Regions from separate parts of the Streptomyces sp. NPDC029159 genome, predicted to be linked through region 2. Evidence: riboswitches for the same ligand, from Rfam matches in the RefSeq annotation. Region 2 holds a riboswitch; each other region holds the start of a gene.
What was found. Region 2 has a riboswitch for cyclic di-AMP ahead of ACZ4U4_RS22890 (C40 family peptidase). Riboswitches for the same ligand answer to the same signal wherever they lie in the genome.
Positions count from the first base shown of each region.

Region 1: it holds a riboswitch for cyclic di-AMP, as region 2 does, so the genes downstream of both, ACZ4U4_RS28440 (C40 family peptidase) here and ACZ4U4_RS22890 (C40 family peptidase) in region 2, are expected to answer to the same signal.
Region 3: it holds a riboswitch for cyclic di-AMP, as region 2 does, so the genes downstream of both, ACZ4U4_RS10025 (transglycosylase family protein) here and ACZ4U4_RS22890 (C40 family peptidase) in region 2, are expected to answer to the same signal.

Region 1 covers NZ_JBVHWT010000019.1:103,677-113,635, forward strand. Annotated here, with positions in the region: gene ACZ4U4_RS28390 (hypothetical protein) at 1-808, shown strand, start outside; gene ACZ4U4_RS28395 (roadblock/LC7 domain-containing protein) at 867-1,256, shown strand; gene ACZ4U4_RS28400 (roadblock/LC7 domain-containing protein) at 1,366-1,740, shown strand; gene ACZ4U4_RS28405 (urease accessory protein UreD) at 1,805-2,635, opposite strand; gene ureG (urease accessory protein UreG) at 2,632-3,333, opposite strand; gene ACZ4U4_RS28415 (urease accessory protein UreF) at 3,410-4,084, opposite strand; gene ACZ4U4_RS28420 (urease subunit alpha) at 4,136-5,857, opposite strand; gene ACZ4U4_RS28425 (urease subunit beta) at 5,850-6,161, opposite strand; gene ACZ4U4_RS28430 (urease subunit gamma) at 6,179-6,481, opposite strand; gene ACZ4U4_RS28435 (M28 family metallopeptidase) at 7,006-7,947, shown strand; cyclic di-AMP (ydaO/yuaA leader) riboswitch at 8,401-8,579, shown strand; gene ACZ4U4_RS28440 (C40 family peptidase) at 8,584-9,048, shown strand; gene ACZ4U4_RS28445 (ATP-binding protein) at 9,065-9,493, opposite strand; gene ACZ4U4_RS28450 (8-amino-7-oxononanoate synthase) at 9,753-9,959, opposite strand, start outside.
Region 2 covers NZ_JBVHWT010000012.1:134,762-144,720, forward strand. Annotated here, with positions in the region: gene ACZ4U4_RS22875 (cobalamin B12-binding domain-containing protein) at 1-133, opposite strand, end outside; gene ACZ4U4_RS22880 (M23 family metallopeptidase) at 790-2,553, shown strand; gene pcrA (DNA helicase PcrA) at 2,625-5,120, opposite strand; cyclic di-AMP (ydaO/yuaA leader) riboswitch at 5,383-5,565, shown strand; gene ACZ4U4_RS22890 (C40 family peptidase) at 5,574-6,737, shown strand; gene ACZ4U4_RS22895 (hypothetical protein) at 6,877-7,230, opposite strand; gene ACZ4U4_RS22900 (GNAT family N-acetyltransferase) at 7,344-8,066, shown strand; gene ACZ4U4_RS22905 (alpha/beta hydrolase) at 8,128-9,252, opposite strand; gene ACZ4U4_RS22910 (LuxR C-terminal-related transcriptional regulator) at 9,499-9,959, opposite strand, start outside.
Region 3 covers NZ_JBVHWT010000004.1:93,015-102,973, reverse strand. Annotated here, with positions in the region: gene ACZ4U4_RS10065 (hypothetical protein) at 1-365, shown strand, start outside; gene ACZ4U4_RS10060 (chloramphenicol phosphotransferase CPT family protein) at 367-900, opposite strand; gene ACZ4U4_RS10055 (DUF2079 domain-containing protein) at 955-2,454, opposite strand; gene ACZ4U4_RS10050 (HNH endonuclease family protein) at 2,601-3,332, shown strand; gene ACZ4U4_RS10045 (SurA N-terminal domain-containing protein) at 3,629-4,255, shown strand; gene ACZ4U4_RS10040 (nucleoside triphosphate pyrophosphohydrolase) at 4,374-5,420, shown strand; gene ACZ4U4_RS10035 (cytochrome P450 family protein) at 5,581-6,903, shown strand; gene ACZ4U4_RS10030 (transglycosylase family protein) at 7,136-8,155, shown strand; cyclic di-AMP (ydaO/yuaA leader) riboswitch at 8,416-8,583, shown strand; gene ACZ4U4_RS10025 (transglycosylase family protein) at 8,588-9,268, shown strand; gene eno (phosphopyruvate hydratase) at 9,745-9,959, shown strand, end outside.

The DNA of each region.
Region 1 (9,959 bases), on a different contig from region 2:
GGCCGACGGGCGGCGCACCCCCGCCGGACTCGCCCAGGAACTGGGGCACTCGGTGTTCTGGACGCTGCTGGAGGTCCGGCGGCTGGCGGCGGGCGGGCTGATCGTGCTGCCGGAGGGAGCGGCCGCCGCGGACGCGACGGCTGCGGGCGCCACGGAGACGACCGGCGGTACGGACCCGGCCGGTGGTACGGCGCCGGGCGGCGGAACGTCGGCAACCGCCGGTGAGGCCACCACCGGCGGCAGGAAAGCGGGCGGCACGGCGGCGGGTGGCGGGAAGAGCACCGGCCGCGCGGCGAAGGCCGGGGCCCCGGAAGCGACCGGCGCTCCGGAATCGTCCGGCGGCAGGACCGCGGGCCGCAACGGTGGCGGGACGACGCGGCCCGGTGGGTCCGGGCGGCCGCGCAGCGGCGGGGAGAAGCGTTCCGGCACGGCCGGGCGGGAGCGGAGCGGTCCGGACAAGCGGTCGGGCACCACACCGCCGCTGCCGACGCGCGACGGCACCGGCGAGCGGGAGGGCGGGCTGCCGACCCGTACCCCGGCGGGCGGCCGGAGCGGCGGACCGGCGCCGCGGGCGGCCGGGCGGGAGCGGGACGCGGAGCGGCCGACGCACTCCGCCGCGGACGACGGCGGCGAGGCACCGGGCGCGTTGCCGCGGCGGCGTCCGGGGGTGTGCCTGGAGGAGGCGCGGGAGCGGGATCCGCAGCCGGCCGCCGGGGCGCCGGGGCTGCCGTCCGGGCTGCCGGAGACCGCCGACCCCGATGTCACCCTCCTCACCCGCCTGCGTACGGCACTGGAGGAGAACCTGTGAACCGTTGTGACGACCCGTGAGACGCGCCCTCGCACGGCGCGCCGAGAAGAGGAGACTGATGACGATACAGCCCAGGGTGCGGGACGAACTGCACGCGCTGCGCGACCAGGTGCGCCATCTTCGCGGCGGCATGGTGGCCAGCGCGGACGGCATGGTCATCGCCCACGATCTGCGGAACATCGAACCGGACGCCCTCGCCGCGCTCACCGCCGCGGCCATCGGCGTCGCCAAGCGTCTCACCGAGGCGACCGGTCAGGGCGGCTTCGAGGAGACCCTCACCCGCGGCACGCACGGCTATGTCGCGGCGTACGCGGCGGGGGCGCGGGCGGTGCTGACGACCGTGGGCGGCCCGGAGATCAATGTGGGGCGGTTGCATCTGCAGGCCCGGCAGGCCGCGGAGCGCATCGGCGCGCTGGTGGACGAGGCGCCCGCCCCCGACCCGTCCTGATCCCGCCGCTCCCGCCCCGCTCCCTCCGGTCGTCGCTCCTCCGGGGCCCGGTCCGGGCCCTGCTCCTCCCGCTCCGCCGCAACCCGTACCCAGAAAGGTGTGGACCGTTATGGCATCCATGGAAAACGCGCTCGCCGATGCGATGTCGACCATCGAAGGCGTCATCGGCATCGCCCTCGTCGATCACACCAGCGGGATGACGCTGGCGGCGCTCGGCGGCAGCAACTCACTGGATATGGAGGTCGCCGCGGCGGGCAACACCGATCTCGTCCGCGCGAAGCTGCGCACGATGGAGATGCTGGAACTCACCGGCTCCATCGAGGACATGCTGATCACGCTCACCTCGCAGTACCACCTGCTCCGGCCGGTGACCGGGCGGCACGGCGCCGGGCTCTTCCTGTATCTGGTGCTCGACCGCAAGCGCGCCAATCTCGCGCTCGCCCGGCACCGGCTCGCCCGGGTCGAGGAGGTGCTGGAGGTCTGAGCGGCCGGGGAGCGCCTGCCCGGTCTTCGTGGGCCGCGGCGCACGAAGACCGGAAAGCGGCCCCTCAGCGCGGCAGGTGCCGGGCCGCCTCGTCGAGGACGGTGCGCAGCCGCAGGGCGTCCGGGGCGACGGCGGTGGCGAGGACCGCGGGACCGGTCAGCGGCGCCAGCACGCCCTGCCCGCCGCTCGCGTCCGGCCGCTCCGGTGCGGCCCCGCCCAGCAACCGCACCGGCCGGTCGATGCCCTCGAACTCCGGGCCCACGACGAGGAGTTGACCGATCGCGCGGTGCCCGCCGAGGACGGCGGAGGTGTCCCAGCCGGGTACGCCGGGGCCGTAGGCGGTCTCCTGGTCGAGCAGGGTGCGGCCGGCGCGGATGACCGTCAGCCGGCTGTGGAGCCTGCCGGTGTGCTCGTCGGCGCGGCCCAGGACCTGTTCCTCGCGCAGGACGAGGCGGGCGGTGGGGGCCAGTTCGACGGTGGTGGTCATCCACAGGTCGCTGCCCTCGGCGCAGATCAGCGGCTCGGGCAGCCAGTCGAGGCGGGCGCCGTCGCCGACGGTCAGCCGGACGTCGTAGGTGGCGGCGTCGCCGGTGCGGCCGGGCAGGGCGACGGTGGCGGCGGCCGCGGTCAGCTGGAGCTGCGCCCCGGCCTCGGCAGTGGCCTCGATCGCCAGCCGGTCGCCGCCGAGCGGGGCGCTCATCGCGCCCACCATGCAGACACGGGCCTGCGGCCCCGGGAAGCCGAGCCGGCGCAGCGCGAACGGCCCGGAACCGTCCAGGACGGGCAGCCGGGTGGTGCCCTGCGCGTCGGTGCGGGCGAGGATGCGGGCGGTGGCCCGCAGTCCGGCGGCGGAGGTGGGGCCGCCGGACGGCCGGGTGGTGGGCGCGGTGATCATGCGGCGCTCGTGGTCCAGTCGGCGAGGCGGTCGCGGACCCAGGCGGCGACGGGGGTGACGCCGCCCTCGGACTTGACGTTGGTGAACACGACGGGGAGTTCGCCGCGCTGCGCCTTGGCGTCGCGGGCCATGCCCTCCAGGTCGACGCCGACGTACGGCGCCAGGTCGGTCTTGTTGACGATCAGCAGGTCGGCGGTGGTGACGCCGGGGCCGCCCTTGCGCGGGATGTCGTCGCCGCCCGCGACGTCGATGACGAAGATCTGCGCGTCGACGAGCCCCTTGGAGAAGGTGGCGGTGAGGTTGTCGCCGCCGGACTCGACGAGGATCAGGTCGAGCGGTCCGACCTCGTCCTCCAGGTCCTCGACGGCCTCGAGGTTGGCGGAGATGTCGTCGCGGATCGCGGTGTGCGGGCAGGCGCCCGTCTCCACCGCCTTGATCCGCTCACCGGGCAGGACCGCCTCGCGGAGCAGGAACTCGGCGTCCTCGCGGGTGTAGATGTCGTTGGTGACGACGGCCAGGGACAGCTCGTCGCGCAGCGCCCGGCACAGGGCCGCGACGGTGGCGGTCTTGCCGGTGCCGACCGGGCCGCCCAGGCCGATGCGGAGCGCGCGGCGGGTGCCGTCGGTGCGGGTGGGAGCTGCGGCGCTGTAGCTGTGGCGGTGCGGGAAGATCTCGTCGAGTTCGTGGTCGAGGTGCATACAAACTCCGTAGGTCGTGCGGGCGCGCGGGGCGCCGGTGGGCCGCCGGGAGCGGGTGGCTCCCGGCGGCGGTGGGTCAGGAGGCGAAGAGGCGGACCGGCCAGGCGGCATGCTGTTCGGCGGTGAGGTCGAGCAGCGGCGCCGACGCGGCCGGCAGGACCTGCGGCCCCTCCGCCGGGAAGCGGGCCCCGGCCGCCGCGGCGTCGGCCGCGAGCCGGTCGAGGTCGCCGGCGAGGCGGGCGAGGACGGCGGTGGCGTCGAACGGGTCCAGGCTCAGCAGCCGGACCACCGCCGTCGCCGGGCCGCTGACGTTCTCGTACGCCACGGCGTACGCGGCGTCCAGCGGCGTCAGCCCGGCGGCGCGGGCGGCCAGGCCCAGCACCACCGGCTGGTGGGCGCCGCGCGGCCGGGCCGCGGCCAGCGCGTCCAGCTCCGCCGACGGCCAGGCGGCCCGTGCCGCCCGCATCATCTGGCGGCCCAGCCGGCGGGCGGCGGTGCGCAGCGCCGGTACCGGCGTGCGGGCGTCCGCCGCGTCGTCGAGGGCCAGCGGGTCGCCGCCGGCCGTGGCGGCCGCGGCGAGCCCCGCCGCGACCAGCCCGGTGGTGTGCAACCGGCCGCGGCAGAACGCCTCCAGGGAGGCGGCGTCCGTGATGCGTCCGGCCGCCACCGCGGCCTCCGCCCCGCCGGAGTGGGCGTGCCCTCCGGCGGGGAAGCGGCCGTCGGCGAGCACCATGAGGGCGGCGCGGTTCATCGCGGGCCTCCGTGCTGCGTGCCGTTCATGGATGAGGTCACCTGCGCCACGTCAGAAGAGGAAGTAGCGCTGGGCCATCGGGAGTTCGGCGGCGGGGGCGGGCTCGACCACCTCGTCGTCGATGGTCACCGTGAAGGTGTCCGGCTCCACGTGGACCCGCGGCAGGGCGTCGTTGTTGCGCATCGACGCCTTGGTGACGGACCGGGTGCTGCGGATCGGCTCGTACGCCTTGGCGAGCGGGAGCCGTTCGGCGATACCGTCCTCGACCGCCTGCGCGGCGACGAAGTTGACGGAGTTGCTGCCCGGGGCCTTGCCGATGGCGCCGAACATGGGGCGCGGCAGGATCGGCTGCGGGGTGGGGATGGAGGCGTTGGCGTCGCCGACCTGCGCGTAGGCGATCTGGCCGCCCTTGATGACGAGCAGCGGCTTGACGCCGAAGAACGCCGGGTCCCACAGCACCAGGTCGGCGAGCTTGCCGCCCTCGACGGAGCCGATGACGTGGTCGATGCCCTGGGCCGCGGCCGGGTTGATGGTGTACTTCGCGACGTAGCGGCGGGCGCGGGTGTTGTCGGCGACGGTGTCGCCGGTGAGCAGGCCGCGGCGCTTCTTCATCACGTGCGCGGTCTGCCAGGTGCGCATCACGACCTCGCCGATGCGGCCCATGGCCTGGGCGTCCGACGACATGATCGAGATGGCGCCGAGGTCGTGCAGGATGTCCTCGGCGGCGATGGTCGAGGGCCGGATGCGGGACTCGGCGAAGGCCAGGTCCTCGGGGACCGCCGGGTTGAGGTGGTGGCAGACCATCAGCATGTCGAGGTGTTCCTCGACGGTGTTGACGGTGTGCGGCCGGGTCGGGTTGGTCGACGCGGGCAGCACGTTCGGCTCGGAGACCATGGCGATCATGTCGGGGGCGTGACCGCCGCCCGCGCCCTCGACGTGGAAGGCGTGGATGGAGCGCCCGGCGATGGCCGCGATGGTGTCGCCGAGGAATCCGGCCTCGTTGAGGGTGTCGGTGTGGATCGCGAGCTGGGCGCCGCTCTCCTCGCAGATGTTCAGGCAGGCGTCGAGGACGGCGGGGGTGGCGCCCCAGTCCTCGTGGATCTTGAAGCCGAGGACCCCGGCGCGCAGCTGGTCGCGCATCGAGTCGGCGGACATGGTGTTGCCCTTGCCCAGCAGACCGATGTTGACGGGGAGGTGGTCCATCGACTCCAGGAGCCGGGAGATGTGCCAGGCGCCGGGGGTGATGGTGGTGGCCTTGCTGCCCTCGGCGGGGCCGGTGCCGCCGCCGACGAGGGTGGTGACGCCGGAGGCGAGGGCCTCGTCCACCTGCTGGGGGCAGATGAAGTGGACGTGGGTGTCGATGGCGCCGGCGGTGAGGATCTTGCCGTTGCCGGCGATGATCTCGGTCTCGGGGCCGATGACGAGGTCGGGGTGGACCCCGTCCATCGTCTCGGGGTTGCCCGCCTTGCCCAGCGCGGTGATCCGGCCGTCGCGGATGCCGACGTCCGCCTTGACGATGCCCCAGTGGTCGAGGACGACGACGCCGGTGATGACGGTGTCGGGGGCGCCCTCGGCGCGGGTGACGCGGGACTGGCCCATCGACTCGCGGATGACCTTGCCGCCGCCGAAGACGGCCTCGTCACCGGCGCGTCCGGGACCGCCGCTGCGGTCCTCCTCGATCTCGATGACCAGGTCGGTGTCGGCGAGACGGATGCGGTCGCCGGCCGTCGGGCCGAACAGATCGGCGTAGTCCTGGCGGGAAAGCTCAGCCATCGAGGGTGCCTCCGGTTTCACCGCGCAGCCCGGCAACGATCCGCTTGCCCGCGAGGGGGACCAGCTCGACCTCGGTGGGAATGCCGGGCTCGAAGCGCACGGCGGAGCCGGCGGCGACGTTGAGCCGCAGGCCGTGCGCGGCCGCACGGTCGAACGCCAGGCCCGGGTTGGCCTCGGCGAAGTGGTAGTGGGAGCCGACCTGCACGGGGCGGTCGGCGGAGTTGAGGACGGTCATGCGCGTGAGGGGGCGGCCTTCGTTGAGGCGGACCGGCTCGTCGGCGTAGAGGATCTGTCCCGGGATCATCTTCTGCTCTCCCGTGGTCAGTTGATGGGTTCGTGAACGGTGACGAGCTTGGTGCCGTCGGGGAAGGTCGCCTCGACCTGCACGTCGTGAATCATCTCGGGGACGCCATCCATGACGTCGTCGCGGCTGAGCACCTGGCGCCCGGAGGACATCAGCTCGGCGACCGTGCGGCCGTCGCGTGCCCCTTCGAGGATGTGGGCGGTCAGCAGCGCAATGGATTCCGGGTGGTTGAGCTTCAGCCCCCGTGCTCGGCGCTTTTCGGCCACGTCAGCTGCCACATGAATCATCAGGCGTTCCTGCTCATGCGGGGTCAGTTGCATACGTTCCACCTCACAGACTTCCTGCCCGGGTATGCGTTCGCCCAGGTCACAGGCGTGGACACGCCCGTATGGGTAGATGTATCACACAGCGACTAAAGGGAAAGCAAACCGCCTCTCCGCAAGAGGTCATCAACAGCCCATCGGGCAGAGGTTAGTTCGGCCCCATTTCCGTGGCGTTACACGCCCGACCACCTGCGGAACCCTTCTCGGCACTGGAGAGCAGGCACCTCCCTTACCGGGAGTTACCGAGCGGCAACCGAATTTCTCTTCCGGATTTCTCACACCGGAAATTCCCGACAGCCGGAATACGGTGGCGAATTCCACATCCCGGAACACCCGCCGGACCGATCGGACACCGCGTCCCGGGTGCGGCGAATTGGATGCTCCGGGCAATCCGGACCCACCACCGCTCGACGAACACCACTGTCCGGTATCCGCTCTTGACGGGGCGGAGATCGCTCACGATCCTCATGTGCGCGTCAAACGCTCCGCACCACCCCCCACACCAGTATCGGAGCCACACCGTGACCCGCACCGCCCGTACCCGCCGTCTCACCCTCGCCACCGGCGCCTGCGCCGCCGTCGTCGGACTGCTCGGCGTCGCCGCCGGCGCCCAGGCGACCACGCCGACCGCCGCACCCGACATCCCGGTGGCCGACGTCAAGGCCGACCTCGCCAAGTTCCAGTCCATAGCCGACGCCAACAACGGCACCCGCGCCCACGGCACCGCCGGGTACCAGCAGTCGCTCGACTACGTGAAGGGCAAGCTGGACGCCGCCGGGTTCACCACGAAGGTCCAGGAGTTCACCAGCGGCGGCGAGAAGGGGTACAACCTCATCGCCGACTGGCCCGGCGGCGACGAGAGCAAGACCGTGATGTCCGGCGCCCACCTCGACTCCGTCCCCGCGGGCCCCGGCATCAACGACGACGGATCCGGCTCGGCCGGGATCCTGGAGGTCGCACTCGCGGTCGCCAAGGCGGACCTCAAGCCCACCAAGCACCTGCGCTTCGGCTGGTGGGGTGACGAGGAGGACGGCATGGTCGGCTCCTCGCACTACGTCGACTCGCTCGGCGCCGACACCGCGAAGTTCGACTCGTACCTGAACTTCGACATGATCGGCTCCCCCAACCCGGGCTACTTCGTCTACGACGACGACGCGCGGCTGGAGAAGGTGTTCAAGGACTGGTTCGCCACCAAGAACATCGCCACCGAGAAGGAGACCGAGGGCGACGGCCGCTCCGACCACGCGCCGTTCAAGGACGCCGGGGTCCCGGTCGGCGGGCTGTTCTCCGGCGCCGACTACATCAAGACCGACGCCCAGGCCAAGGCGTGGGGCGGCGAGGCGGGCAAGGCGTTCGACGCCTGCTACCACGAAGCCTGCGACACCGCGAAGAACATCGACGACACCGCGCTGGACAACCACACCGACGCCATCGCCCACGCGATCTGGGAGCTCAGCTCCTGACCCTCCGCGCCCCGCGCAGCACCGGCCGGCCCCACCCGGTCGGCCCGGCCCGGTCGCCCTTCCGGCGGCCGGGCCGCGGCATGTCCCGGCGACGTCCGGACTCCGCACGCCGCCGCCCCGGAGGCGTCGCGCGCGACGCCCCTCGCCCGACCGGGCTCGCCCGCACGGACCAGCCGGTTCCGGGCGTTCGCGGGGGCGTCACGTTGCAGAACTCCGATGCGGAACAGACGGCGCGGGGAGGCTTTCCCGCTGGTCCGGGGCGCGCGAGCGGATGCCGCAGCCGCCACCGAGCGCCCCGAAAGTGCCAATTGACGTATTTGTGACCAATGTCACACCTGGTCATTTCAGCGCGGAATCCGGGCGCCCGATGCGTGACGATCCCCTGGACGACAAGCCCCCGCCGCAGCGGCGGGGCGGTCCGGGCGGACGCCGAATCCTGCCGCCGTCCCGGATGTCAGGTCGACGCGGATGCACCGGCAGGAGCGGAGGACCCGAGCACGACGGGACCACGGTCACCAGGGCGCACGCCCTGCGCCGACGGGTCCCTTGGGGTGAAGCCGTACGCATGGCCGGGCACCTTCGCCTGCCCGAACCCGACAGGTCTTCCTTCGCAGGCGGCTGACGAAGGGTTTGCGCATGACTGTGCGCATGCACGTGCCGGCCGCGGTCGCCCGGGCCGGAACCATCTCCGCTCTCACACTCGCCACCGTCGGCGCGACCGTCGCGCTCCCCCCGGGCGCCGACGCCACCTCCGTCTCCGCCACGGCGGTACGGATCGCCGCGTCCAAGAAAGGCGCGCCCTACCAGTACGGCGCCCGGGGGCCGCACCGTTTCGACTGCTCGGGGCTGACGCAGTACGCCTTCAAGCGCGCCGGACGGAGCCTGCCCCGGACCGCCGCCGCGCAGTACAACCGCACCCGCCACATCCGCACCTCCGCACGCAAGGCCGGTGACCTGGTCTTCTTCCACGGCAGCGGGGGCGTTTACCACGTCGGGATCTACGCCGGTCACAGCCGCATCTGGCATGCGCCGCGCACCGGCACCGTCGTCCGGCTGGAGAAGATCTGGACCGGTTCGGTGTCGTACGGCCGGGTCGGCTGAGCGAGGTGGCCGCCCGTCACGCCCCGGCGGGCGGCCACGGCAGCCGGACCCGGACGGTCTTGCCGCCGCCCGGCTCCGCCACCGTCGCCACCTCTCCCCCGGACTCGGCGGCCAGCAGGCCGATGATGAGCAGCCCGCGGCCGCCGTCCCGGCACAGATCGGCGGCGAGCCGCCGGGGCGGCCGGGGGTCGCGGTCGGTGACGCCCGCGGTCAGCGTCTCGTCGCGGTCGAGCCGCAGGACGACGGTGAAGTACGGGGAGGTGTCGCCGGTGTGCCGGACGGCGTTGGTGGCCAGTTCGGAGACGATCAGCCGGACCGCGTCGGTGAGCGGCGCGGCCCGGTCCAGGCCCCAGGCGCCGAGGACCGCGGAAACGTGCCTGCGCGCGGCCGCGACCGACTCCGGTGTGCCGGGGAGGGTCAGGGTGGATTCCTGGTGATCTGCCATCGCGGTGCCGTCCTTTTTCCCACCGGGGTCGGATCCGGCGCACGGGCGGGAGGCGGGACGCCGCTCGGTCACCGAGTCGGCCGCGCACGCCGGGGTGCGGACCGGCGGTCCATGCTGCCGGTACGCCCCGCCATCCACCACGAAATGCCCATATCTCTCGCCCGAAGCGGTGAATCCTCCGGTGCGGGCGCGGGTCGCAGGCCCGCGGCGGACGTACGGCGGCTAACGGCGGCTCCGGCGCACGTGCCGCCCGGCCGGGTCAACCGCGCGGCGCGGTCTCCGCCAGCGTGCGTACCGCCCCGCGCAGTTGGGTGTCCGTCAGGTCGGCGCGGGCCGTCAGGCGGACCCGGGAGACGCCGTCGGGGACGGACGGCGGGCGGAAGCAGCCGACGAGCAGCCCGGCGGCGCGGCAGTCGGCCGCCCAGCGGACGGCGGCGTCCGGCGACGGCGCACGGACCGCGACGAC
Region 2 (9,959 bases):
CCCGCGCGATGACCTTTGCACCCCGGTCGTGCCCGTCCAGCCCCGGCTTGGCCACCACGACGCGGATCGGCCCCGACGTACCGGCCGTGCCGCGGGCGTCCGCCTGCGCCTCGTCATGCCGTGCCACACCCATAACCGCCTCCAAGTCATGCACGGCACGCCGTGTGTGCCGCCGAGCCGACAACCGATCGTGCGGCCGTCCGGTCCGGTGGCCGCAAGTGAACGAACGTTATCGCCAGCATCGCGCACCCGGCGCTCCCGTGACATGCGGGGAGGGGGAAATCACACGCGAACCCCCCTTCCGCGCCCCGGCGTCCGGGCCCCGTCCCCCCCCGCGCGGACCGGGCACGCCACGCGGGCCCGGCGCTCCGCCCGCGCCCGTTCCCCGACACCGACGCGGCGCCCCACCGGAATGCATCCGGCATTCGCGGAGCCTTCACCTCACCGCTCCGGAAGCGACTAACGGCATCAAAAGGTCGGCATCGAGCCATCCCTCGCCATTCCGTGGCGCGATATCCGCATTCGATATCACCACGAACGGCGTGCCCGGTACGCGCCGGATACGGCAAGGGAATTCCGGCTCCGAGGGCCCGGTCACCGCGTGTGCGCCGGGTTCCACGCCCGTGCGCTCTCGAACGGGACACCAAGAGAAGGCATGGATGCCCCCGAAAGGCGACCAAATGCCCGCCCCGGTCCCGCCCGAAACCTGGGGAAGATTGTCGGCGTCGCGTACCGCCGGGTACAGTCGCCGCTAATTCTCCTGCTGCCGAGGCGAAAGAGAAGCTGGTGGTGAACGACCGTCACCCGTCGGAGGGTCCCCTCCCGACAGGCCCCGCTCCCGACGCCTCGTACGGGCACTCCGCCGCGTACGACTCCTACGGGCAGCAGCAACACACGGCCGGTTATGCCGGTTACGACGGCGGTGATCCGCTCTTCGGTTCCCTGCCCGCCGATTACGGCACCGGGCAGTACCCGACGGCCGGTTACGGCGGCGATCCGTACGGCACCGGCACCTACGACACCGGAACCTACGCCGCGTCCGCATACGGCACCGGCTCCCCCGACACGGGCTCCTACGCCACCGGCGGGTACGACACGACCGGTTACGACACCGGCACGCACCACACCGCGGCCTACGGGAGCGGCTACGGCACGGACGTGCAGGGCGGCGGTTACGACCCCTACGCCCACACCGGCCACGAGACCCCCGGCGCCGGCACCCACGGGTACGGCTACGACGACGGGTACGGCACCCACACCGGCGCCTACTCGACCGGCACGCACCACGCCACCTACGGCACCGGCGCCTACGCCACGGCCGCACCCGCCGCGGAGGCACCCGGCACCGGCACGTACGCCTACGCCGGTGACCCCCTCGGCAGCGGCGGCTACTCCGTCGGCACCGACCGTTACGACGCCCCCGGGTACGACGACCGGACCGCGTACGGCACCGGCGGCTACGGGGCGACCGCCACGGCGGTGCAGCCGGCCGTCACCGAGAGCGCCGGGCACGACGCCACCGCCGTATGGCCCGCTCTCACCGAGGACGCCGGGCACGACGCGTCCGGGCACGACGCCACCGCCGTATGGCCGACGATCGACCAGGCGGCCACCGCGATCATCCCGGCGCAGAGCGGTCCCCCGGCCGTCGACTCGCTGCCGCACGAGCCCGGCGAACCGCCGCGGCCCGAGGGCGGATCCCCCGGGTCCGGTTCGGGGGCGCGCGCCGCCGCGCTCGCCGATGCGATGACCCAGGCGGTCCCGGTCGTCCCGGCCGACGACGCACCTGACCACGGCCGGGCCGCCCCCGCGGGGCGCGGCCGCAGCCGCCGCCGGACGGCGAAGCGGTCGGCGCTGCTGACCATCGCGGTGCCCTCCGTCGCCGCCCTCGGCGTCTGCGCCGCCGCGGCGGCCACCGTCGGCGGTTTCGGCGGGGACGAGAAGGACGAGGCGGCGCAGGCCGCGCCGGAGGCCGGGGGCGTCAAGCCGTCGACGGCCAACAGCAAGCTCGACACCCAGCTCGCCGGACTCAGCGCCGGGGCCGACGACTTCGCCGACCGGGCGAGCCGCACCCAGGAGCGCATCGACCTCAAGGCCCGGCAGGTCGCGGAGAAGAAGCGCAAGGAGGACGAGGCGCGGCGCAAGGAGGCCGCCCGTCCGAAGTTCCTGCTCCCGGTCAGCCAGCACGGGCTGAGCGCGCTCTTCGGCCAGGCGGGCGTCAACTGGATGTCCGTCCACACCGGCATCGACTTCCCCGTGCAGTACGGCACCCCCGTGATGGCCGCGACCGACGGCACCGTCCGCACCCAGTGGAACTCCGCCTACGGCAACATGGCGATCGTGACATCGCCCGACGGTACGGAGACGTGGTACTGCCACCTCAGCAGCACCAAGATCCGCTCCGGCTCGGTCAAGGCCGGGGACCAGATCGCGTACTCCGGCAGCTCCGGCAACTCCACCGGCCCGCATCTGCACTTCGAGGTGCGGCCGGGCGGCGGCTCGCCGATCAACCCGCTGCCGTGGCTGCAGAGCCACGGACTCAACCCCAACTGACGCCCGGTGCCCGCCGGTCCGCCCGGCAGGCACCCGCATGGAGGCCCGGCCCCTGAGGGGCCGGGCCTTTTTCACAGCTTCTCGACCGGGGCGTACCGCAGCAGCAGCCGCTTGGGCTTCTCGCCGCCGAAGTCGATCGTCGCCTCGGCGTTGTCCCCGCTGCCCTTGACGCCGGTGACCGTGCCGAGGCCGAAGCTGTCGTGGGTGACGCGGTCGCCGACGGCGAGCGCCACCACCGGGCGGTCGTTGCCCCGCCGGGTGGCGAACCCGCTCGGGCCGCCCTTGGCCCGCGGCGTACCGAAACCGGAGCCGATCCCGCCGCTGCTGCTGCTGCCGGAGCGCATCCCGCCCATCGTCGCGGACGGGGTGGCCGGTCCGGTGCGCCGCCAGTCGACGAACGACGCGGGGATCTCCTCCAGGAACCGCGACGGCGGGTTGTACGACGGCTGGCCCCAGGCGCTGCGCATCGTGGAGCGGGTGAGGTAGAGGCGCTCGCGGGCGCGGGTGATGCCGACGTAGGCGAGGCGGCGCTCCTCCTCCAGCTCCTTGGTCTGGCCGAGGGCGCGCATGTGCGGGAAGACGCCGTCCTCCATACCGGTGAGGAAGACGACCGGGAACTCCAGGCCCTTGGCGGTGTGCAGGGTCATGAGGGTGACGACGCCGCTGCCGTCCTCGTCCTCGTCGGGGATCTGGTCGGAGTCGGCGACCAGCGCGACCTGCTCCAGGAAGTCGGCGAGCGTGCCGCCGGAGACGGGCTCCTCCGCGTCCGCGTCCGCCGCGGCGGGACCGGCCACCCGGTCCTGCTCGAACTCCAGGGCCACGGCGGCGAGTTCCTGGAGATTCTCGATCCGGGTCTCGTCCTGCGGGTCGGTGGAGGACTGCAGCTCGGCCAGATAGCCGGTGCGCTCCAGGACCGCTTCGAGGACGGTGGCCGGGCCGGCGCCGGACTCGACGATGGTGCGCAGCTCTTCCATCAGGGTGTTGAAGCGGCGGACGGCGTTGGCGGAGCGGGCGGCCATGCCGTACGCCTCGTCGACGCGGCGCAGCGCCTGCGGGAAGCTGATCTTCTCGCGGAGCGCCAGGGCGTCGATCATCGCCTCGGCGCGGTCGCCGATGCCGCGCTTGGGGACGTTGAGGATCCGGCGGAGCGGGACGGTGTCCTCCGGATTGGCGAGCACGCGCAGGTACGCGAGGATGTCGCGGACCTCCTTGCGCTCGTAGAAGCGGACGCCGCCGACGACCTTGTAGGGCAGTCCGACGCGGATGAGGATTTCCTCGAAGACGCGGGACTGGGCGTTGGTGCGGTAGAAGATCGCGACGTCTCCGGCGCGGGCGTCCTTCGCGTCGGTGAGGCGGTCGATCTCCTCGGCGACGAACTGGGCCTCGTCGTGCTCGGTGTCGGCGACGTACCCGGTGATGCGGGGGCCCTCGCCGGCTTCGGTCCAGAGGTTCTTGGGGCGGCGGTTCTCGTTGCGCTCGATGACGGCGTTGGCGGCGGAGAGGATCGTCTGGGTGGAGCGGTAGTTCTGCTCCAGCAGGATCGTCGTGGCGTCCGGGTAGTCCTCCTCGAACTGGAGGATGTTACGGATCGTGGCGCCGCGGAAGGCGTAGATCGACTGGTCGGCGTCGCCGACGACGCACAGCTCGGCGGCGGATTCGGCCGGGCCGACCAGCTCGCGGATGAGGGTGTACTGCGCGTGGTTGGTGTCCTGGTACTCGTCGACCATGACGTGGCGGAAGCGGCGGCGGTAGTGGGCCGCGACGTCCGGGAACGCCTGGAGGAGGTTGACGGTCGTCATGATGATGTCGTCGAAGTCCAGGGCGTTGGCCTCGCGCAGCCGTGCCTGGTAGAGCGCGTACGCCTGGGCCAGGGTCTTCTCGAAGCCGTCGGCCGCCTGGCCTGCGAAGGTCTCCTCGTCGATGAGCTCGTTCTTGAGGTTGGAGACCTTGGCGCTGAAGGACTTGGGCGGGAACCGCTTGGGATCGAGATCGAGATCGCGGCAGACCAGGGCCATCAGGCGCTTGGAGTCGGCGGCGTCGTAGATCGAGAACGACGAGGTGAAGCCGAGGTGCTTGGACTCGCGGCGCAGGATGCGGACGCAGGCGCTGTGGAAGGTGGAGACCCACATGGCGCCCGCCCGGGGGCCGACCAGCTCCTCGACGCGCTCCTTCATCTCACCGGCGGCCTTGTTGGTGAAGGTGATCGCGAGGATCTGGCCGGGGTGCACGCCGCGGGCGGCGAGCAGATGCGCGATGCGGTGGGTGAGCACCCGGGTCTTGCCGGAACCGGCTCCGGCGACGATCAGCAGCGGGCCGCCGGAGTGCACCACGGCGGCCTTCTGGGCGTCGTTGAGCCCTTCCAGGAGCGCGGCGGGGTCGACGGCGGGGCGGGCGGCGCCGTCGCGGTAGTGCGCGTCCCGGGGTACGGGGGCGTCGAACTTCCCGCTGAAGAGGTCGTGCGGAACCTCCTCCCGGGCCGGGCCGTGCTCGTCCTCGGGGGGTGGCGGGGGCTCCTCGTCCTTGGGAGCGAGGTCCGCCAGGAAGCTGTCGTCAAAGAGGCTGCTCATCGCCCACCGAGTCTAGGCCGCCCCACCGACAGTCGGGCCCGGAGCCGTGGAAAGGCCGGAAGCGCGGGCGTTCCGCTCCCCCTCGCGCGGCGAACCCGGCATTCCGCGCAGATACCCCGCCCTGCCCACACGAACGTCACCTCATGCACACAGGTCACGAAAAGGTTTCGGGCAAATCGAACATCTGCCTTCACAGGAGCCACACGAGTTGGCTAGGTTCACGCTCGGGCTGCCTGCATCCCGTGGACGACAGCGTCCGCACAGGCCGCCTCCGCCGAGTCCGGCCCTGCCCCACGGCACCCGGAGCCGGGGACCCACCAGCACCACCGGGGTGAATCGGTCGGTACGGCCGCCAGCGCGCACGTACGGACCGTAGGGCAAGCCTTCCGTCTGCGACACCGCCCGAACCCGACAGCTAACCCGGTAGGCGGTCCACGGAAGGAGTCGTCGGCCTTGCCGTCGCACCGCAAGCCGCGTACCCGCGTCCTCACCTCGCCCGGCAGCCGCCGGACGGCCGCCGGTCTGACGACCGCCGCCCTCGCCACGGTCACCCTGCTCTCCCAGCCGGCCGAGGCGTCCCCCCGCTCCCCGAAGCCGACCGTCGAAGAGGTCAAGAAGAAGGTCGACACCCTCTACCACCAGGCGGAGGTCGCGACCCAGAAGTACAACGCCGTCAAGGAGCGCGTCGGCGAGCGGCGGTCGGAGGTCAGCGACCTCCAGGACGCCGCGGCGCGCCGCACCGGCAAGCTCAACGAGGCCCGCCGGGAGCTGGGCACCTTCGCCGCCGCGCAGTACCGCAGCGGCGGCGTGAACGCGACGGCACAGCTGATGTTCTCCAAGGACCCGCAGCAGTTCGCCGACCGCAGCCACCTGATGGAGCGGCTCACCGGGCGGCAGCAGCAGGCCGTCGACGCCTACCAGGAGCAGCAGGCCGCCGCCGCCCGTCAGCGGGCCGAGGCGACCCGCAGCCTGGAACGCCTCCAGGAGTCGCAGTCCGAGCTGGCCGACTCCAAGCGGACGGTCCAGGGCAAGCTGACCGAGGCCCGCCAGCTGCTCTCCGAGCTGACCGCCCAGGAGAAGGCGCGCCTGGCGGAGCTGGAGCGCAAGAAGGAGGAGGCGGCCCGGCGCAAGGCCGAGGAGGAGGCGCGCAAGCAGCGCGAGCAGCAGCCCGGCGGCGGTTCGGACACCGGCTCCCCCGGTACGGGCACCGGCGACTCCGGTACGCCCGACCCCGGCCAGGGCGGCGGACCGGCCGACGGCTCGTACCGTACGAAGGCCGAGAAGGCGCTCGCGTTCGCCCGCGCCCAGATGGGCAAGCCGTACGTCTGGGGCGCCACCGGTCCCAACTCCTACGACTGCTCCGGGCTGACGCAGGCCGCGTGGAAGGCGGCCGGGGTGAGCCTGCCGCGCACGACGTGGGACCAGGTCAAGGTCGGCGAGCGCGTCGCCACCAAGGACCTCGCCCCCGGTGACCTGGTGTTCTTCTACAACGACATCAGCCACGTCGGGATGTACATCGGCGACGGCAAGATGATCCACGCCCCGAAGCCGGGCGCCAGCGTGCGCATCGAGTCGATCTACTACATGCCGATCTACGGCAGCGTCCGCCCGGCGTGACGCCCTTCCGGGAGGCCGCCGCACCGCGCGGCCTCCCGGTCGAACGGCTCCGGCCCGGTCCCTCGGTGAGGGCCGGGCCGGAGGCGTACGCGGGGTGTGCCGGGGGCGCGGAGGATACGGCCGCGCGCCCCGGTCGGACTCAGGTCCAGAGCACCGCGATGAAGATGTTGACCATGGTGAGCAGGCCGACCGTGCCGAACAGCGGCTTGGCGATGCTCTCCTCGTCCCGCTTGACGTAGACCAGCCCCAGGATGACGACGAGGACGGCCAGCTTCACGCCGATCTTGATGTTGTCGACGGAGCTGCCCTGGGCCTGGTTCAGGCCGACCAGCGCGATGCCGGTGACCAGCATCGTCAGCGCACCGTGCAGCATCGCCGGCACGAACCGGGCGGTGCCCGCGCTCATCGCCTTCATCTGCGTGAGAAAGCCTCCCAGCAGGGAGGCGATACCGATGATGTGCAGGCCGACGAAGATATTGAGTACTACGTCCATACTCCGGATCGTAACGGCCTCCCCCTTACCTCCTTCGGGGGGCCTCGTCGCGGCTGTTCCTGGCCTGTTCATGGCCTGTCCGCGCCGTGGGGGCCGGTTCTAGGCTGCGGCGCATGGAACTGGGGAACGGCGAAGGCGCCGGTTCAGGGGGCTCGGTGGCCATCGCCGACCGGGCCGGTCTCGTACGGCTCATCGAGGTCTGGGCCCACGGGTGGGCACGGGCCCGCGCCCACCCGGTGCCGCAGGTGGTTCCGGGCGGCCTCCGTATCGAGCTGGGCCGTCCACGGGACGCCGTGCGGTACATCGTCCCGGACCCCGACCCCGTGGCGCTGCGCGACCTGGCCCGTACGGTGGCGGTGCCGCACACCTGGCTCAAGATCTTCGCGCCCCACGCCGAGGTCGCGCCACTGCTCTCCACCGCCTGGCACCACGACGGGCCCCAGTACCTCATGACGGCCCCGATGCCCCCGTCTTCCCAGGTCACACCGGCCCCGCCCGGCTACCGCCTCGACACCGAGGAGTGCGACGGGATCCTGGACGTACGGGTGTGGGCCACGGGCGAGGCGGCCGAGCTGCCCGCCGCGAGGGGCCGGACCGCGCTCACCGGCGGGACCGGCGGCGCCCCGGTCTCCGCCGTCCACGACATGATCGTCACCGGGCCGGAGCACCGCCGCCGGGGCCTGGGCCGCCTGGTGGTGACGGTGCTCGGCGTCCACGCCGCCCGGCGGGGCGCCACCGAGAGCCTGCTCGTCGCCACCCCGTCCGGCCGGGAGCTGTACGCGTCCATGGGCTGGAGCCTGCGCTCCCCGGTGACGGAGGTGTCGTGCAGGGAGTGAAGGGGCGACTTGGGCGACCCGGGCGGCTCGTGGCGCGCGGGCGCCGCCCGCGCCCGGTGCGTCAGCCCCTGACCTGGCCGCTCAGCCAGCGGAAGATCTCGGGGACCTGTGCGCGCCAGACCGCGCTCGTGTGGCCACCGGCGTCCTTGCCGATGTGCTGCACGGTCACCGTGGTGGGCAGCCGGGCCTCCCGCCGCAGTCCGAGACCGGCCTCGTAGCCGTCGCCGGTGGCGCCGGAGAGGAAGAGCGCGGTGCGCGGCGGGCGTCCGGCCAGGTTGGCCTCCCGCAGCTCGTGCAGCGGGTTGCTCTCGATCCGCAGCTTCGGGTCCTTGCCAGCGAGCGAGCTGGCCTCGCCCGCCGGGTCGTTGTACCCGGACATGCCGACCGCCGCGCGGTAGCGGTCGGGGTGGGCCAGCGCGAGCCGGGTCGCGCAGTGCGCCCCGGCGGAGTAACCGGCCAGCGCCCAGCCGTCGGCGTGGTCCTCGGCCCGGAAGGTGTTGATGACCATCTGGCGTACGTCGACGGTCAGCCAGCTGTCGGCGTTGACCTTCCCGGGGATGTTGACGCAGCCCGTGTCGGCGCCCTGGTAGATGTTGGTACGCGGCGCGACCAGGATGAACGGCTTGATCTCCCCGCGCTCCATCAGCGGCTGCAACTGCCGGCCGGCCGCCAGCGTGCCCAGCCAGGACTTGGCCGAGCCGGGGTAGCCGGGCAGCAGCTCGACCACCGGGAACTTCTTGGTGCGGTACGCCGGGTCGTGGTACTGCGGCGGCAGCCAGACGTACACCTCACCGCTGACGCCGGAGATCCGGCCCTGGAGCTCCGTCATCTGCACACCGGGGCCGAGCACCGGATCGTCCGCCGGGCGGAACGCCTGGGCCCGGCGCGGCTCGGCGGAGATCTGGCGGCCGCCCAGCCCGTCGGGCCCGAGGTCCTGGGCCGCCTCGATGTGACTGCCGGTGCCGAGCAGGTCGTCCCAGGTGTCGTAGAGGTTGTTGGCGTTGTTGACCAGCACGAAGACCAGGGTGATGGCGGTGACCTGCGCGAACAGCAGCATCAGCAGGCGGATGGCGCCGCGCAGCAGACGCGGCCCGGCTATCCGGCTCCACAGCGCCAGTGGCAGGACGATCGCGACGATCAGCAGCAGAAGCGAGGTGAGGAAGAAGGGCGTGCCCGTCAGGCTCATCGGGGTCTCGCTTCCAGGACATGTACGGCGTGTACGCGGTCGACGGGGTGGTGGCCGCGCCGACGGCAGCGAGCCTTTCCGCGCCGTTAGACGGCGTTCCACGACGTCCTGGTTGCCCCTCTTCGCGAGCTTCTTTCCTCCTGTCGTCGGACGGATCTTCGGAACGGTGCCGAGGCCCCGGCCCGGGTGGGCCGGGGCCCATCGGCGGTGCTCCGGGCCGGGCCGTCGCCGGTGGCCCGGCCCGGGTCAGACCAGGCGGCGGGCGGCGGCCCAGCGGGTCAGTTCGTGGCGGTTGGAGAGCTGGAGCTTGCGCAGCACCGCGGAGACATGCGACTCCACGGTCTTGACGGAGATGAAGAGCTGCTTGGCGATCTCCTTGTACGCATAGCCGCGGGCGATCAGCCGCAGGACCTCGCGCTCCCGCTGGGTGAGGCGGTCCAGGTCCTCGTCCACCGGCGGGGCGTCCGTCGAGGCGAACGCGTCCAGGACGAACCCGGCCAGCCGGGGTGAGAACACCGCGTCCCCGTCGGCCACCCGGAAGATCGCGTCGACCAGGTCCTTCCCGGTGATCGTCTTGGTGACGTAGCCGCGTGCGCCGCCCCGGATGACGCCGATGACGTCCTCGGCCGCGTCGGAGACCGACAGCGCCAGGAAGCGGACCGGCCGCTCCGGGTCGGCCATCTGCGTCATGCTGCGGCGCAGCACCT
Region 3 (9,959 bases), on a different contig from region 2:
CCGCCACCGTGACCCCCTCGCCGTCGGCCTCGCCCTCGGACTCCCCGTCGGCCACGCCCGCACGGACCGCGCCCGCCTCCCCGTCGCCCGCGGTGCCCGCCGCCCCGGCGCAGGGGCCCGCCCACGCGGACGCGCCGGCCCGGCCCGCCGCGCCGCCGCAGTCCCCGGCACCGGTCCGCCGGACGACGGCCCCGGCCCCCACCGCCGCCCAGGGCGGCTCCGGCGACGTGATCCTCGCGCCGTCCGGAAACCACTACCGGCGCGGTCAGTTCTGCAAGAACATCCATCTGGGGCTCACCACGCGGGACGCCCACGGCGCCACCCTGCACTGCGCGATGCAGAGCGGCCGACCGCACTGGCAGTAGGTCACCCCACCCGCGCCGCCACCTGGCGCGCGCACTCCTGCGGGGTGTGGCGGCCCGTGTCCACCTCCACGTCGTACGCCATTCCCCGGTGGACCAGGGACGCCTGGGCCGCGGCCATCCCGGGGACGCGGTCGGGGCGGGTGCTTTCGCGGGCGGTGGCGACGGCCGCGTCGCAGCGGACGCCGACCCACAGGGCGGGCAGGTCGCCCAGCGCGCGCTCCCAGGCGCGGCGCCCCTCGACGCCGCCGAGGAACACTTCGTCGAGGATGACCGGCGCCCCGGCGCGGGCGACCGCCGCGACGCCGTGCCGCCAGCTCTCCTGGAGCGCCTGGAACGCGGCGCCGGGCGTGACCGAACCGTCCGCGCCGAGGACGAGCCCGTCGGGGGCGTCCATCAGCCCCGGCGGCAGCGCCTCGATCAGACTGTCGACGCCGAACGTCAGCCACGGGCGGGGCAGCACGTCCTGGAGGGCGCGGGCCAGCGACGACGTGCCGGAGCTGGAACCGCCGTTGAGAACGATCACCTGGAGAGCCATCGCGCCACCGTAACGACCACGGCCCGCCGCCGCCCCCGGTTTTTTCCGCCCGGCTCAGGACCCGGACGTCCGCCGCAGCACCAGGAGTTCCGCCGCCGTACCGGACACCGCGTACCGGGTGTGCGGATGCCGCTGCTCGGCCTCGGTGCGGACCTGCTCCGGGGTGCGGCCGTCGGACAGCTGCACCGCGATGTAGTCGGGGGCGATACCGCGGGTGTCGCCGATCCAGAACACCCGGGTGCGGGAGACGAGCCGGGACAGCGGCCGGATGTCCGCCTCGACGCTCGCCCCGTCCGGGACGGTCGCCAGCAGCCGCTCGGCGGCGGTGACCTCCGGCGGGATGCGGTACGTCGCCGGCTCGGTGAGGCGGGCCAGTGGCAGCGTGGTGGTCAGCGCCAGCGCCGCGGCGAGCGCCGCGGCCGGGAGCTGGCCGGCCAGCGAGCGCAGCCAGGGCCGCGGCGAACGCCCCGTCCGCTCCAGCGCGTCGACGAGCGCGAGGAAGACCACCGGCATCAGCACCGCGTTGTAGTGCCAGTCGATGCCCCAGTAGTGCGGCTCGTGGGAGACGAACCGCCAGCCGAGCGTCGGCACCGCCGCCAGCAGCAGCGGCGAACGCAGGGCCAGCAGACCGGTGGTGGGCAGCAGCACCCACAGCAGGGTGTGCAGCGCCTCGCCCGCCCCGATCCCCGGCCCCGGCGCGCCGTCCCCGCCGAGCTTGGACCAGTAGTCGTACGAGCCGGTGCCGTTGAACCCGGGGATGATCACGCCGAGGGTGACGGCGGTGGCGGCGAGACCGAAGCCGACCAGCGCGACGGCGAGCGGCAGCGCCCGCCGCGCCCGGACCAGCACCACCACGCCGATCGCGGCGGCGGTGACGCCCAGGTCCTCCTTGACCAACGCCAGCGGCGCGGCCCAGCACACCGCCGCCGTCCACCGCCCGCGCACCACCGCCTCCAGTGCGAACGCCAGCAGCGGCAGCGCGAACGCGATCTCGTGGAAGTCGAAGTCGACGGCCTTCTGCAGGCCCCACGACAGCCCGTACGCCCCGCCGACGGCCAGCCCCCGGGCGCGTCCCAGATACCGGGCGGCGGTGCGGGTGACCGGCACCGACGACAGCGCGAACAGCGCCGCCTGCGCCGCCAGCAGCGTCATCGGGGAGGGCAGCAGCCGGTAGAGGGGCGCGAGCAGGATCAGCACCGGGCTGAAGTGGTCGCCCAGGATGTTGGTGCCGGGGCCCTTGAGGTCGACGATCGGCGCCCCGAGATGCGCGTAACCGCGCACCGCCTGCTCGAAGATGCCCAGATCCCAGGAGGCGGTGCCCATCGTGAGATGGCGCAGCAGCGACAGGGTGGCGTACGCGGCGAGGAGCAGCGCCGCCAGCCACCACGGGTCGAGGCGCGGCGCCCGCCACGCGGCGAGGCGGCCGCCGCGCGCGGCGGGCGGCGTCTCGCGGGGCGTGCCGGGCGGGCCGGTCCGCTGCCCGGGCGGCGCCCCGGTCGCCGTGCCGGGCGCGGCGGGACCGGCGCCCGCCGCCGTCACTGCGGCCGTGTCCATGCGCGTCCTCCGTCTCGGCTTCCGAAAAGATACTCGAAACCGTCGAACCGGGCGGTTACGGCGTACCCGCCCCATGGCGCGTACGCTCCTTCGCCGGACCGGCCACCGGTGCTCCGGCGGCCCAGCTACCTGAGGGGACACCCGACTTGAACCGGATACGGACCGCGCTGCCCATCGCCGCCGTCGCCGCACTGCTCACCCTGACCGGCTGCACACCCGCCGATGTGACGGGCGGCAAGGACGCCAAGGAGGGGACGACGGCGTCCGGCGCGCCCGGTGGCGCCCTGGCGACGCTGGCGGAACTGCCCGTCAAGAAGCGCGGCTCGCAGGACGGTTACGCCCGTGACCGCTTCGGCAGCGCCTGGGCCGACACCGACGGCAACGGCTGCGGCACCCGCGACGACATCCTCCAGCGCGACCTGGAGAACACCACCCACCGCGGCAAGACCTGCGCCGTCACCTCCGGGACGCTCACCCACGACCCGTACACCGGCGGCACCATCCGCTACCAGCGCGGCAGCAGCAAGGTCGACATCGACCATGTCGTCGCGCTCTCCGACGCCTGGCAGAAGGGCGCGTCCCGCTGGGCGCCGCGCAAGCGGATCGCGCTCGCCAACGACCCGCTGAACCTCATCGCCGTGGAGGCGTCCGCCAACCGCAGCAAGAGCGACGGCGACGCGTCCTCCTGGCTGCCGGAGAACCAGGGCTACCGCTGCACCTATGTCGCCCGGCAGGTGGCGGTGAAGAAGAAGTACCGCCTGTGGGTCACCCGGGACGAGAAGGCGGCGATGTCGAAGGTGCTGGACGGCTGCCCGAGCGAGAAGCTGCCGACCGGCGGCAACCCTACCCAGGCGCCGGAGCGGTTCACGGCGAAGTAGGGCCCGGGGCGGGGCGGCGCGCGTCCGGTGCACGGCCGGACGCGCGGCCACCGCGGCGTCCGGTGTGCGGCGCCCCCGCGGCGTCCCGCCCCGCGTACCCAAAAACCTGGGGAATCGTTGGCCAACCGGTGGCCCGGGGCACCCGGACTCCCTACTATCGATCAACGCCAGATCGATGAGATGACCGCTCCCGGCACCCGCCGGGGGCGCCCCGCCCACCGCCGCCGCACGGCGTTCGCGCCGCGCCGTCTCGTTCACGATCTCTGCCGGGAGGCCCCGTGCTCCGCCGTAGGACAGTGCTCTCCGTATCCGTCTCCGCCGCCCTGCTGGCCGCGACCCCGCTGCTCACCGCCTGCGGCAGCGACGCGCACCCCGGTGCCGCCGCGATCGTCGGCGGCCAGCGGATCACCGTCGCCCAGCTCCAGGCGAAGGTCAAGGACGTACGCCGGGCCCAGAGCAAGTCCCCGCAGGGCGGCCAACTCATCTCCAACACCGGCCAGTTGAGCCTGATCACCCTCAACGGCATGATCTTCCGGCAGGTCCTGGAGCGCAGCGCCGACCGCGCCGGGGTCACCGTCAGCCGCGCCGACGTGCAGAAGTGGCGGAACACCGCGGAGAAGGAACTGGGCGGCCCGGACCGGCTGAAGGCCGTCTGGCTCCAGCAGCAGTCCGTCGCCCCGGACGAGGTCGATGCGACCGTCCGCAACCAGCTCCTGCTGGACGGCCTCGCCAAGAAGATCGGCGCCGACCGCGCCAGCGCCGCGGGCCAGCGCCGCCTCGTCGACAACCTCGCCCGCACCTCCCGCGCCATGGGCGTCGACGTCAACCCGCGCTTCGGCTCCTGGAACGACCGCCGGGTGATCCTCGGCGAGACGAAGGACCCGTGGATCTCGCACGCCACGGGCGCCCGCGAGCAGGCGTAGCCGGTACGTCCCGGGGAGCGGCCCCGGCGCCCGGCCGGCCCCCGCGGCCCCCGGGCGCCGGGGCCGCTGCCGGTCCGCGGCGCGGGGCGCTGTCGGTGAGGTGCGTTACGTTCGAGGGGTGAACGCTGACGTGCCCTCCGCCGACGCCGCTGCCCGCCCCGAGGGCGGCACCGGGCGCCTGGTCCTGCTCACCACCAGCCACCGTGTCGCCCCGGGCCTGCTGTCCTGGAACGCCTGGCGGACGCTGCGCGCCGCCGACCGCGTGTTCTGCGCCGACGCCGCCCACCCGCAGCTGCCGTATCTGCGCGAGGCCGGGGTCACGGTGGAGTCCGCCGTCCCCACCGCCCGTGAGCTGGTCGACGACTGCGTCGCCGGGGACCGCACGGCCGTCGTCCTCACCTCCGCCGACGGCGAGAGCACGCTCACCGACGGACTGGCCCGCCTCGCCGGCTCCGGCCGCGAGACCATGCCCGACCTGGAGCTGCTGCCCGGCGCCTACGACCTGCCCGGCGCCCGCCTGCTCGATCTCGTCCAGGTCATGGACCGCATCCGCGCCGACTGCCCCTGGACGGGCATCCGCACCCACGAGGACCTCGCCAAGTACGCCCTGGAGGAGACGTACGAGCTGGTCGAGGCCATCGAGACCGGCGACCGCGAGGCGCTCCGCGAAGAGCTGGGCGACGTCCTGCTCCAGGTCGTCTTCCACGCCCGCATCGCCCAGGACGACCCCGAGGCGCCGTTCTCGGTCGACGACGTCGCCGGGACGATCGTGGAGAAGCTGATCCGCCGCCATCCGCACATCTTCGGGGACGAGCCCGCCGAGACACCCGAGGACGTCCGGGCGCACTGGCTGCGCACCAAGGCCACCGAGAAGGGGCGCGCCTCGGTCACCGACGGCGTCCCGCTCACCCAGCCCGCGCTGGCCCTCGCCGCCAAGCTCGCCTCCCGCGCCCGCACCGCCGGTCTGGACGTCCGCCCGTCGGCCCCCGGCATCGGCTACGAACTCCTCGCCCTGGCCGCCCGCGCCGAGGCCGAGGGCACCGACCCCGAAACCGCCCTCCGCGCCGCCGCCCGCACCTACCGCGACGCGATCCGCGCGGCGGAGGGACTGCCGGCGGCGGGGGAGACGCCCGAGACACCTGAGATATCTGAGACACCTGAATAAGGGGTGTCGCCCGGGGAGGCGGGGCGGTCCGCTGCTCGGCGGTCCGCCCGCGCCGCCGCCCGGGCGCCCCGGCTCCCGGCCGCCGTCCCCGGGCGCTGGGCGCCTCCCGCGCCCCGCACCGCGCCGTCCGACCGCCCCGAGCAGCGGTTACCGTCGAAAGGTGCACCCCACGCCCGACACCGCCCCCGGCTGCCCCGCGCACCCCGCGGCCGCCGCCCCGCCCGCCCCCGCCCTCTTCACCTGGGAGTTCGGCGCCGACCCGTACCCGGCCTACGCCTGGCTGCGGGAGCACGCGCCGGTGCACCGCACGGAGCTGCCCAGCGGCGTCGAGGCATGGCTGGTGACGCGGTACGCCGATGCCCGGCAGGCGCTCGCCGACGCCCGGCTGTCGAAGAACCCGGTGCACCACAGCGAGGGCGCCCACGGCAAGGGCAAGGTCGGCATCCCCGGCGAGCGCAGCGCCAACCTCATGACGCATCTGCTCAACATCGACCCGCCCGACCACACCCGGCTGCGCCGTCTGGTCTCCAAGGCGTTCACCCCGCGCCGTGTCGCCGCCTTCGCACCGCGCGTCCAGGAGCTGACCGACGCGCTCATCGACGGCTTCGCCGCCCGCGGTGAGGCCGACCTCATCCACGAGTTCGCCTTCCCGCTGCCCATCTACGCCATCTGCGACCTGCTCGGCGTCCCGCGCGAGGACCAGGACGACTTCCGGGACTGGGCCGGGATGATGCTCCGCCACACCAAGCCGGGCGGCACCGGCGGCGGGCCGCGCGGCGGCGTCGCCAAGGCGGTCAAGAAGATCCGCGGCTACCTCGCCGAGCTGATCCACCGCAAGCGCGCCGCCCTGCCGCCCGAGCCCGCGCCCGACGAGGACCTGATCTCCGGCCTGATCCGCGCCTCCGACCACGGCGAGCACCTCACCGAGAACGAGGTCGCCGCGATGGCGTTCATCCTGCTCTTCGCCGGGTTCGAGACCACCGTCAACCTCATCGGCAACGGCACCTACGCCCTGCTGCGCACCCCCGACCAGCGCGAACTCCTCCAGAAGTCGCTGGCCGCCGGCGACCGCGAGGTGCTGACCACCGGCATCGAGGAGCTGCTGCGCTACGACGGCCCGGTCGAGCTGGCCACCTGGCGGTTCGCGACCGAGGAGCTGACGCTCGGCGGCGAGCGGATAGCCGTCGGCGATCCGGTGCTGGTGGTGCTCGCCGCCGCCGACCGCGACCCCGCCCGCTTCGACGCCCCGGACACCCTCGACCTGCGCCGCACCGACAACCCCCACCTCGGCTACGGCCACGGCATCCACTACTGCCTCGGCGCGCCGCTCGCCCGCCTCGAAGGGCAGACCGCCCTTGCCACCCTCCTGATCCGCCTGCCCGACATCCGGCTTGCGGCGGAACCGGACGATTTGCGGTGGCGCGGCGGGCTCATCATGCGGGGTCTGCGCACCCTCCCCGTGGAGTTCACCCCGGCCCCCTGACGACACGCCGCCCACCTGCGCGGACGGCCGCCCGCAGGCCGGAAGTTGACCCTCCGTCAGCCGCGTGACCTACACGTGATCTCCGCTACACCGGCTTGTGACGCCCCGTGAGCCCGGCTACCTTGCCACCGAACACGTGCTCCAGCGCTCCGGTGGACGCCGTACCGGACCCCGGGCGGCCGGACCGGGGCGGCGGGGCGGACAACTCAACCGCCGCTCGAAAGGCAATCGCATGCGCACCGGCAACGGCAGACACCGTCGCCCCCGCCAGGCACCGGCCCTCTTTGTCACGGCGGGTGTGACCGGCGCGGGCCTCGCCCTGCCCCTCCTCGGCGCGGGCGCCGCCCACGCCGCCGACGCCTCCACCTGGGATCGCGTCGCCCAGTGTGAGTCCGGCGGCATCTGGTCGAGCGCCAGTGGCAACGGCTTCTACGGCGGGCTCCAGCTCACCCTCGACATGTGGCGCGACCACGGCGGTCTGGAGTACGCCGCCCGCCCCGACCTGGCCAGCCGCTCCCAGCAGATAGCCGTGGCCCAGGCGATCCTCGCCGAGCGCGGCCCCGACGCCTGGCCCCGCTGCGCGTCCGACGCCGGACTCACCGAGGACGGCGAGGCGCCCGACGTCGACCCCGGCGGCGCCGTCACCACCCCGCCCGCCGGTGCGGACGACGCCCACACGGGTACCGGCACCGACTCCGACCAGGACGAGCCCTCGACGCCGGACACCACCGACCCGTCCACCCCGCAGGGCACCCCGGACCCGTCCGGCAGCCCGGACCCGTCCGACACCCCGGACCCGGGCACCCCGGACCCGTCCACCTCGCCCGACGCCACCGGCTCCCCGGAGGCGCACGAGGGATCGCAGCGACCCGGCACGCCCGGCCCGTCCGACGAGCCGTCCACCGACCCGTCCGGCCACGCCTCGCACCCGTCCGAGCCCTCGCACCCGTCCCGTACGACGCCCCCGGCGGACACCGACGGCCCCCGTGGCGGCGACGGCTCCGGGCGCCACCGCGGCGGCGCCGACGAGGACGGCGACCGCGCCCCGGGGCGGCACGCCTCGCGCGGCGGTGAGCGGACGGACCCGGCCGAGGGCGGCTACACCGTGCGCTCCGGTGACAACCTGTCAGCCATCGTCGAGGCGCGCGACCTGCCGGGCGGCTGGCCCGCGCTGTACGAGCGCAACGAGGACGTCATCGGCGACGACCCGGACCTCATCCAGCCAGGTCAACTCCTCGATCTGGGCCACTGATCGAGCCGAAAGGCGGCTTTTGCCCGTTTTGGCGAAAGTGAGACATGGCTCTCGTCCGTGTCCGCCGTGTCCCGACCTGCCCTTCGAATCCACACCATGTCCTACCTGCGGAAATATGCGCCCTCTGCGGTCGTTGACGGTCAACTGGGTGCAGAAAACGGGGTTTGAACGACACGGGGGGTTCTGTTTACGGTCAGGACCGCTCGCCAAAGCGGGCCCTTCGTTCACACGCCGAATCCTGCCGGTGGGCGAAGGTGGTCGACGCGCAAGCGCCGAAGGCAGGAGCGGGGGACCCAAGGTAAGTGCCGGCCCCGCCCGTGAAAACGGGTCAACCGGCTTGGGGTGAAGCCGTGTGCGCGTCACACGGCCGGGCAATCCACACCGCCCGAACCCGACAGCTCACCTCGCAGGCGTCGGTGAGGAAAACGCATCATGCTGAGCAACAAGGCCAAGCACCGCCGTCCCTCCAAGGCCGTCCGCGTCGCCACCCTCGCCGGTGTCGCCGGCGCCGCCGTGGCCGTCCCGCTGATGGGCGCCACCAACGCCTCCGCCGCCTCCGTCTCCACCTGGGACGCCGTCGCCCAGTGCGAGTCCGGCGGCAACTGGTCGATCAACACCGGCAACGGCTACTACGGCGGCCTGCAGTTCTCCGACTCCAGCTGGAAGGCCGCCGGCGGCCTCCAGTTCGCCTCGCGCGCCGACCTGGCCACCAAGGCCCAGCAGATCCAGGCCGCCGAGAAGCTGCTCGCCATCCAGGGCCCGGGCGCCTGGTCCTGCGCCGGCGCCGGCAACCTCACCTCCGGTGGTCCGTCCCCCGACCTGAACACCGGCACCACCAAGGCCGCCCCCAAGCAGCAGGCCCCGCAGCCCAAGGCCGCCCCGCAGCAGCAGGCGCCGAAGCAGCAGGCCCCGAAGCCGCAGGCCGCCCCCAAGCAGCAGGCGCCGCAGCACCACGCCATGGGCCACGGCAACTACACCGTGAAGTCCGGCGACACCCTGGCCAAGATCGCCAAGGCGCACGGCAAGAACTGGAAGTCGGTCTACGCGGACAACAAGTCCGTCATCGGCTCCAACCCGAACCTCATCTTCCCGGGCCAGAAGCTCCACGTCTGATCCCCGCGCGGGGCCCCACCGCCCCGCACCCCGGGCCCCCGCCCCCTCCCGGCCCACCGCGCCCGTGCGTACGGCGGTACGCACGGCCCACCGGACCGGGAGGCGGCACCGGCCGCCCGGACCCGCGGGCCACGGCCCCCGGCACCGCCCGGGAGCCCCCGCTCACCCGCGGACCTCACCCCCCCCCACGGGATACCCCGCCCGGCGCGCACGTCCCCGGGGCGGCACCGGCTCCCCGCCTCGCCGCCCTCCGCGCGCCGAGGCGGGGTTTCGCCGTTCCGTACCCTGGTCCCGGACACAGCGTCGTGCCCGCCCCTTATCAGCTGCTTTTCCGTTCCGCGGCCTTCGTTGTCGAATGTCAGGAACCTGGCGTCCGAGGCACCTTTCGTCCCGTACTGCGGGCCGCGAGGTAGCGGAGGGCCCCGGGGCCGTTAGGCTCGTGCCGCAGAACTCCAGACACCCATGAAGGAGACAACGTGCCGTCCATCGACGTCGTCGTAGCCCGCGAAATTCTCGACTCGCGAGGTAATCCCACGGTCGAGGTCGAGGTCGGCCTCGACGACGGCTCCACCGGCCGGGCCGCCGTCCCGTCCGGTGCCTCCACCGGAGCCTTCGAGGCCGTCGAGCTGCGTGACGGGGACCCCAACCGCTACCAGGGCAAGGGCGTCGAGAAGGCCGTTCTCGCCGTCAT